2 regions of the Variovorax sp. FW301-JW7 genome follow, and region 1 is predicted to be linked to the other one. Evidence: riboswitches for the same ligand, from Rfam matches in the RefSeq annotation. Region 1 holds a riboswitch; the other holds the start of a gene.
What was found. A riboswitch is a leader RNA that binds a small molecule or an ion and turns the genes downstream of it on or off. The one in region 1 is predicted to bind cobalamin.
Positions count from the first base shown of each region.

Region 1 (4,119 bases):
AGCGCCATCATGCCGCCGCACTCGGCCCAGATCGGCTTGCCGGCCGTGACGTGGTTGGCGAGCGAGAGCCGCAACCGGTCGCTGGCCGACAGCACGGCCGCATGCAGCTCGGGATAGCCGCCGGGCAGCCAGGCTGCGTCGCAGGGCGGCAGCGGTTCGTCGGCCAGCGGCGAGAAGAACGCGAGCCGCGCGCCGAGGGCCTCGAGCACCTCGAGGTTGGCCGGGTAGATGAACGAGAACGCCGTGTCGCGCGCGATGGCGATGGTGCGTCCGGCCAGCAGCGGCGCGACGAGCGCAGCGGCCTCCGGCTCGAAGCGCACCTGTGGCAATTGCTCGGGCGTGCGCTGTCCGAGCGGCGTGGCGGCGAGCACGTCGGCCGCGGCATCGAGCCGCTCCATCGCATCGCCGAGTTCGGCGGCGCCGACCAGCCCCAGGTGGCGCTCGGGGAGTGCGAAGTCGGCGCTGCGCGGCAAGGCACCGAGCCAGTCGCCGGGCTCGCGCAATGCGTCCTTCAGCATGTCGGCGTGGCGCTCGCTGGCCACGCGGTTGGCGAGCACGCCGGCCCAGGGCAGGCCCGGGCGGAAGTTCTGCAGGCCGTAGGCCAGCGCGCCGAAGGTGCCGGTCATGGCCTGGGCGTCGATCACGGCCAGCACCGGCAGGCCCAGGCGCTCGGCCAGCTCGGCTGCGCTGGGCGTGCCGTCGAACAGGCCCATCACGCCTTCGACGATCACCAGGTCGGCCTCGCTCGCGGCGGCATGCAGGCGCGCGCGGCAGTCGGCCTCGCCGGTCATCCACAGGTCGAGCGAATGCACCGGCGCGCCGGTGGCCAGCGCGAGCCAGTGCGGATCGAGGAAGTCGGGCCCGCACTTGAAGGCCCGCACGCGGCGGCCCTGGCGCACGTGCAGCCGCGCCAGCGCAGCGGCGACCGTGGTCTTGCCCTGCCCCGAGGCCGGCGCGGCCACGAGCACCGCGGCGCAGGTGACGGCTGCGCCGGGCGAAGGGCGACGGGTGTTTACTGCGGAGTCCACTTGAGTCCGACGTACGCGGTGCGGCCCCCGGTGGCGTAGAGCCGTGCGAACTGGTAGTCCTTGTCGCCCACATTGTCCACGCGCGCCACGAGGTTCAGGTCGCGCGTGATCTGCTTGCTGGCCGACAGGTTCAGCAGCGTGTAGCCGCCGAGCTTGACGGTGTTGGCCGCGTCGTCGTAGCGCTTGCCCGAGCTTTGGACCTCGGCGCCCAGCGTCCAGCCGGCGATGCGCCAGTCGGCGCCCAGCGTGCCGTGGGCCCGGGCGCGGCGTGCCAGCAGGTGGTCGGTGGCGAGGTCGCGCGGGTCCTGGTAGTCGAGCGAAGCGCGCAGCGTGACGTCGCCGATGCGGTGGCCGCCCGTGAGCGTCACGCCCTGGTAGCGTGCGCGCGCCGTGCTGGCGTAGCAGCCGAACGACGACTGGCAGCCCTTGGCGCTGCCGTCGAACACGATCAGGTTCTGCACCCGGTTGCGGTACAGCACGATGCCGGCCTGCGTGGCGCCGGCCGTGTACTGCAGGCCCAGCTCGACGTTGCGGCTCGATTCGGGCTGCAGGCTCGCCAGGCCGTACTCGCTGAAGCGCTGGTACAGCGTGGGCGCGCGGAACGCGGTGCCGGCCGACACGGTGGCACGCAGGCTCGGCGTGATCGCGTAGCCGTAGGCGGCGCTGCCGGTGGTCTTGCCGCCGAACTCGCTGTCGTCGTCATGGCGCACGTGCAGCTGCAGCGAATGCGGGCCCTTCACATAGCCGTAGCCCAGTGCGGCGGCGTTCTGCGAGCGGTCGCGCGAGAACAGCTTGGCCGAGGTGGTCGGCGCGTTCTCGAGCGCGTCTTCGCGGCGCTCGAGCGTGGCGGTCACCAGGTGCGCGCCGAAACGGAATTCGTTCTGGAACAGGTAGCCGCGCAGGCGGGTTTCGGTGCGATAGAACGAAGGCTGGGTCTTGTAGACGGTCTGCGAATCGGTCGCCTGCAGGCGGGTGCTGTAGATGTCGTTCCACTTGGCCGACCAGGTCAGGCCGGCGGTGCGCAGCTCGTTGGTCGACACGTCGTCGCGGAAGGTGATCGGCGGCTTGGTGCGAAAGCTCACCGAGGGGTCGTAGGCCGCTTCGGTGTTGCTGGTGAGCAAGGTGGCGTCGATGCGCTGGTCGGGCGTGATCTGGAAGCCCAGCTTCAGGTTGCCCGAGGTGCTGCGGTAGCCGTCGCGGTCGGGATTGGTGAAGCCGTCTTTGGAGGGCGTGCGCTTGGCGATCGGCTGGATGTTGAAGCCCTTGCTTTCCTCATGCGCGACGCCGAACGAGTAGTCGAGCAGGCCCGACTTGCCGCTCACGCCGCCTTCGATCCGGCGCAGGCCGTGGCTGCCGAAGCCAATGCCGGCGTAGGGCGACACGCCCTCCTCGCCGCGCTTGGTGAAGAGCTGGATCACGCCGCCCACGGCGTCCGAGCCGTACACCGCAGCGGCCGGGCCGCGCAGCACTTCGATGCGGTCGATCTGCGCGAGCGGAATGCCTTCCCAGCCGGCGCCGCCGGTCGATTGCGAATCGATGCGCACGCCATCGAGGTAGACCGCGGTGAAGCGCGATTCGGCGCCGCGGATGAACACGCTGGTGGCGTTGCCCACGCCGCCGCTGCGCGAGATCTCCATGCCGGGCAGGCGCGCCAGCACGTCGGCCACGCCGGTGGCGCCGCTGCGCTCGATGGTCTTGCGGTCGATGATGGAGACATCGCCCACCAGGTCCGACAGCGCCTGCGGCGTGCGGTTGGCGGTGACGACGGTCTCGTCGAGCGTGGCAGATGCAGCAGCTTGCGCCTGCGCGGCCAGCGGCACCAGGGCCAGGCCGCCGAAGGCCGAGGCCAGGGCGAGCGTCAGCGGCAGGCACGCGGGACGGTTGCGGCGCACGCTGGCGCGGCCGCTGGAGAGGGAAACACAGGAAATCATGGGGTGAACCGAACGAACTTCTATGCCCTGGCCGGCTTCCCCGCCGGCGCCATGGGCGTCATGGCTGCCGATGCGGCAGCCGCCTTGTTGGCCGGTATCCGGGCTGGCAGATCGACCCTTTGCCGCCTTCCCAGGCACCTGTTTCAGGGCGCCCAGTGGCTGGATGGAAAGGGGTGACGCCTTGCGGCGTCGTCTGCTTGACCGTTGCGGGGGCAGCGCAGGCGGCTTCGGCCCCGGGGGACGTCCACTCCTGCTTCCCGTTGAACTGCGCCGTGCGAACCACGCCGCGAGCACCAACGGGCGAGATTTTAGGCCCACGGGGCGGCCACGCCACACCCGGTTTGATCACCGGCGGCGCAGGCCCCAGAATCTCGGCCACGTCCGGCGCGCGCCCGCGCGGTGCGCCAGACCTTCCGAATTCCCGGGAAACTACAATCGCCAACCATGCCCGCCTCCAGCCCCATCGACCAGATCGCCGAGCGTGTGGAACGCCTGCTCGTGCGTCACGAAGAGGTGCAGCGCACCAACGCGCTGCTGCAGGAACAGGTCGATGCGCTCACGCGTGAACGCGACGGCCTGAAGTCGCGGCTCGCCGCGGCCCGCACCCGCCTCGATGCCCTGCTCGAACGGCTGCCGGCCGAACCCCCTTCCGAAGATTCCCATCACGCATGAAGCAGATTGAAGTACAGATCATGGGCCAGAGCTACTTGCTCGGCTGTCCCGACGGCGGCGAAGCGCAACTGCGCGAGGCCGTCGACCGCGTGGACGCGGCCATGTGCAAGATCCGCGACGCAGGCAAGGTGAAGGCACGCGACCGCATCGCCGTGCTCGCCTCGCTGAACCTGGCCTTCGATCTCGCGGCCCAACAGGCCAGTTCTGCCGCTGCTGCCGCCGCACCGGCCCCTGCTGCTGCACCTGCAACGAGCACCGACGAAACCTCCGGTGGCACCGACCCGCAGGCCGCCCAGCTCATTCAGAGACTCGATCAGGCCCTGGCGGGCGATGGACATTTGCTCTGAAGGCAAGCGGCACGACGCAGACGGGGCGTAAAATCCATTTTGTCTGCAGACGTGTCGGGCTTAATATTTCCTTGTTCCAATGCTCTCCGGAGCCGGGCTTGGTACATCGCTTGACGGGCGTGATCATCTCGCGTCAGATGA
Region 1 covers NZ_JBYTBC010000003.1:626,112-630,230, reverse strand. The annotation lists gene AC3WQM_RS11365 (cobyrinic acid a,c-diamide synthase CobB) at 1-1,028, opposite strand, end outside; gene AC3WQM_RS11360 (TonB-dependent receptor domain-containing protein) at 1,013-2,959, opposite strand; cobalamin riboswitch at 3,032-3,271, opposite strand; gene AC3WQM_RS11355 (hypothetical protein) at 3,404-3,631, shown strand; gene AC3WQM_RS11350 (cell division protein ZapA) at 3,628-3,978, shown strand.

Region 2 (4,119 bases), on a different contig from region 1:
CCTGCGCTCGTCGCGGGTCGCGCCGGTCGGGAGTCATCTCCCCGGCCACGGCATGCATCCGCGCTTTTCACCGATCTCCTTTTTTCTCATCCCATGTCACTGAAAGCCCGATGGCATTCGTTGCTCGGCGCGGTGCGCGAGTCCCTGGTCTGCCTCGCGCTGGCCTTTCGCTCCAGCCTGCGTCCGGGCATCGTGCTGCGTTCCGCGGGCCTGTGCCTGCTGGTCTTCGCCGTGTGGAGTTGGGTGTTCTACCGTCACTTCCAGCCGATCGGAATGGCGGCCGGCGTGGTGTCGGTCTTCGTCGTGATGGGCGGGGCGGTGCTCGGCCTGCTGCCCGGCACGGGAGGCACCGGAGGGAGCGTCGCGGGCATGGCGGGCATCGCGCCTGCGCTGGCGATGCTGCTGGTCTACGCGGCGGTGCTCACGGCCGCGGTGCTGGTGGTGATGTACGTCGGTGTCATCGTCGCCACCATCCGCCTGGCGTTGCGCTGGGTGCTGCTGGGCCCGGTGCGCGCGCGCGTGCAGGCGCGCTACCCGGCGCTGCTGGCGCAGCCGCGGCCCGGGCCCTCGGGCTGGCTGGCCGGCGTGCGCGGGTGGCTGGGGCCGTGGCTGGGCGCGAGCCTGGGGATGCTGCTGTGCCTGCTGGTGCCGGTGGTCAACGGCGTGTTGCTGTTCCTGCTGCTCGCCTACCTCAACGTGCGCTTCCTGCTGGGGCCCGCGCTGGCCGGCATCGCGAACGGCGAGGAGCGCATGCGGGTCGTGCGCCGCCAGCGCGGTGCGATGGTGGTGTTCGGCGTGCTGATCCTGCTGCTGGCGCTGGTGCCGGTGGTGAATCTGCTGCTGCCGGCGTTGCTGGGCGCAGGCGCCTGCCACCTCGGCTACCGAGGGATGGAGGCAGAGCGCCGGGCTGACACCGGCGCTTCAGCCGGCGTTCAAAGGTCCTCGATCACCAGCGTGCGGTAGCGCTCGGCGATCGAGTAGGGCACGGTACGCACCAGTTCCATCACGCGCTCCGTGATGGCGCCGTCCTTGGTGCGGATCAAGAGGCCCGTGTGGCCTTCCTGGGCCAGCTCGATGAAGGCGCGCACCGTGGCGCCGTCGGTGCCGGCGGAAGGCAGGGGGCTGTGCGAGGCATGCACGGTCGGCGCGATTTCCGCCAGGACGGTTTCGGCCGGTATCAGGTAGACCTCGTCGCCGCTCACGATGCCTTTCTCGATCAGCCCGTGGCCGATGCGGCTGGCGTCTTCGATGCTCGGGAACATCACCAGGGAGAAGCCGGTCGGGTAGAACGCGCCGCCGAAACTGGCGCGCATGTTGGGTTCAAGCGTGAAATGTTTCATGCTGACTCCTTGTTCTGATGCAGCTCCCCACCCCTAACATTAGGCTGCGCGGCGTCCAAGCACTGTAGGAGAAGCCCTAGTACTGACAACCGCGCCGGCCCCCAGCCCGTTCAAAGGCGGGTTCATTCCCTGTTTCATTTCTGACCGTCATGCCTTCGCCCAGAGACATCGCACTCACCGTCCACGAACTGGAAGAAGGGGAGTTCTACTGGGTGCTGATGGAGGCTGTGGACGGCTCGCCCGGCGACATCACCCATGAGTACGCGCCGCTCGAAGCCGCCCACACGCCCTACGCCACCTATTCGAACGCGCTGGTGGCCGGCGTGGCGGTGCTGCGGCGGCTGTTCGGGCCCGACGGCAAGCCCGCCTGACGGGGCCCGCAAGGGCGCCGCCGCAGGGCGCTCCCTATAATCCCGGCGGTTGGAAACATTGGTTCACACCGGTGTCGTCCAACACCCCACGGTTCGAAGGTGCCCTGCACGACCAGTCACAGGATTGGCGGCGGGGTTAAACGGGAAGCAGGTGCGAGGCGTCGTTTTTTCGAACGACCCTTCCATTCCTGCGCTGCCCCCGCAACGGTCAGCGGACATCGACACCCTCAGGCCCCGGCGATCTTTCGCTGGGGCAGCCACTGCGCTTCGGCGTGGGAAGGCGAGGGCTTCGGCGTCGAGGTGCATGCATTGCACCCCGACGCACTCCGCGAGCCCGGATACCGGCCTTCGCAACCGCCTTCGGATGCTGCGGGAGTGCGTGTCCGGGCCTGCCGCTTTTCCCTCGCGCGAAACGGCACCGCCCCTCTCTCTTCTCCCTCGGCGTCCTCGATCGGTCAGGAGCCTGCGGGGACGCAGGCCGGAGGAGAAATCGGATGAATCAGGCATCGCTGCCCTTGCGCGATCGCCCGGGCCTGCCCCTGCAACGGGCACGCCTTTCGGGTCTTTCAGGCATTTCGTTGGGGCTCGGCCTCGCATGCGGGCCAGCGCTCGCCCAGTCGGGCGACACGGCCGGCCGCCCCAGCCTCACGCCCGTGCAGGTCGAAGCCAGCCGCCACACGCCGCTGGCCCTGGACGAACCCACGCAGACCGGCAGTCGCCTGGGCCTCACGCCGCTCGAAACACCGGCCAGCATCGAGGTGCTGACCGGCGACACCATCCGCGCGCGCGGCGACGTGTCGGTGGTCGAGGCCGCGAGCCGTGCCACCGGCATCACGGGTTCGCCCGCGCCGGGCAACGGCGGCTCGGCGCTATCGGCGCGCGGCTTCAACGGCCATGGCTCGGTGATGCAGCTGTACGACGGCACGCGCTTGTACGTGGGCGCGGGCACCGTCACCTTCCCGTTCGACACCTGGTCGACCGACCGCATCGAGGTGCTGCGCGGCGCGGCCTCGGTGATGTTCGGCGAAGGCGCCATCGGCGGCGCGATCAACGTGGTGCCCAAGAAGCCCACGCGCGGCCCGGTGCAGAACGAAGCACTGGTGAGCGTCGGCTCCGACGCCACGCGCCAGGTCGCCTTCGGCAGCGGCGGGGCGATCAACGACATGCTCTCGTACCGCTTCGACATCAGCCACCGCAGGACCGACGGCTTCATGTTGCGCGGCGAGGCCGAGAGCCTGGCGGTGGGCGGCGCGGTGCGGCTCGATGTGTCGCCGCGGCTGCAGTTCACGCTCTCGCACGACGAGGGCCGCCAGACGCCGCAGCGCTACTTCGGCGTGCCGCTCATCAACGGCCGCGTGAGCAGCCTGAACCGCGAACAGAACTACAACCTCGACGACGCCGAGGTCAAGTACCGCGACCGCTGGACCCGCCTCGATGCGCAGTGGACGCCCAACGACGCCGTCACCGTGCGCAACCAGCTTTATCGCCTGGACAGCAAGCGCCACTGGCGCGACAGCGAAACCTACACCTACAGCGCCACCACGAACCGCGTGACGCGCGGCGACTACCTGGAGATCGGCCACGACCAGGAGCAGATCGGCAATCGCACCGACGCCACCTTCAAGCACGCGCTGTTCGGCCTGAAGAACCAGGTGCTGGTGGGCTTCGACGCCAACCGCATCGACTTCCTGAATTCGAGCGACACGCCCTACGGCGGGCGCTCGGTGGTCGATGCCTTCGTCTTCAACCCCGGCTATTACGCTTCGCCCACGCCCTACCTGCCGCGCTACAAGACCAAGACCAGCACCTACGCCTTCTTCGCCGAAGACAAGCTGGCCTTCAACGAACACTGGTCGGTGGTCGGCAGCCTGCGCTGGGACCACGCGAAGATCGTGCGCACCGATCCGCAGAGCCGCGCTCCGCGCCTGGACAAGACCTTCGAGTACGCCACCGGCCGCCTGGGCGTGGTCTACGCACCCGATGCCGCGCAGTCGTTCTATGCGCAGGTGGCGCGCGCGGCCGATCCGCTCACCGGGCTCATCAGCACCTCGGCCACGCAGGTGCCGTTCGAGCTCAGCGTCGGCAAGCAGGTCGAGGTGGGCTACAAGCGCCAGCTGGCCGAGGGCCGCGGCGCCTGGAGCGTGGCGGCCTACCGCATCGAGAAGACCAAGCTGCTGTCGCGCGACGCGAACGACCCGACCGTCGTGCAGCAGATCGGCAAGCAGTCGTCCGAAGGCATCGAGGCCACGCTCGACCTGGCGCTGACCTCCACGTTGCGCCTCGAAGCCAACGCCGCGCGGTTGCGCGCGCGTTACGACGACTTCAATGAAGCGGTCGGCAAGTCGCTGGTCTCGCGCGCGGGCAATACGCCGGCGGGCGTGCCCCAGGTGGCGGCCAACCTGTGGCTG
Region 2 covers NZ_JBYTBC010000001.1:283,472-287,590, forward strand. The annotation lists gene AC3WQM_RS01115 (EI24 domain-containing protein) at 94-963, shown strand; gene AC3WQM_RS01120 (hypothetical protein) at 933-1,340, opposite strand; gene AC3WQM_RS01125 (hypothetical protein) at 1,490-1,711, shown strand; cobalamin riboswitch at 1,793-2,075, shown strand; gene AC3WQM_RS01130 (TonB-dependent receptor) at 2,206-4,119, shown strand, end outside.
Region 2: linked by a shared signal. The riboswitch ahead of AC3WQM_RS01130 (TonB-dependent receptor) and the one ahead of AC3WQM_RS11360 (TonB-dependent receptor domain-containing protein) in region 1 are both predicted to bind cobalamin.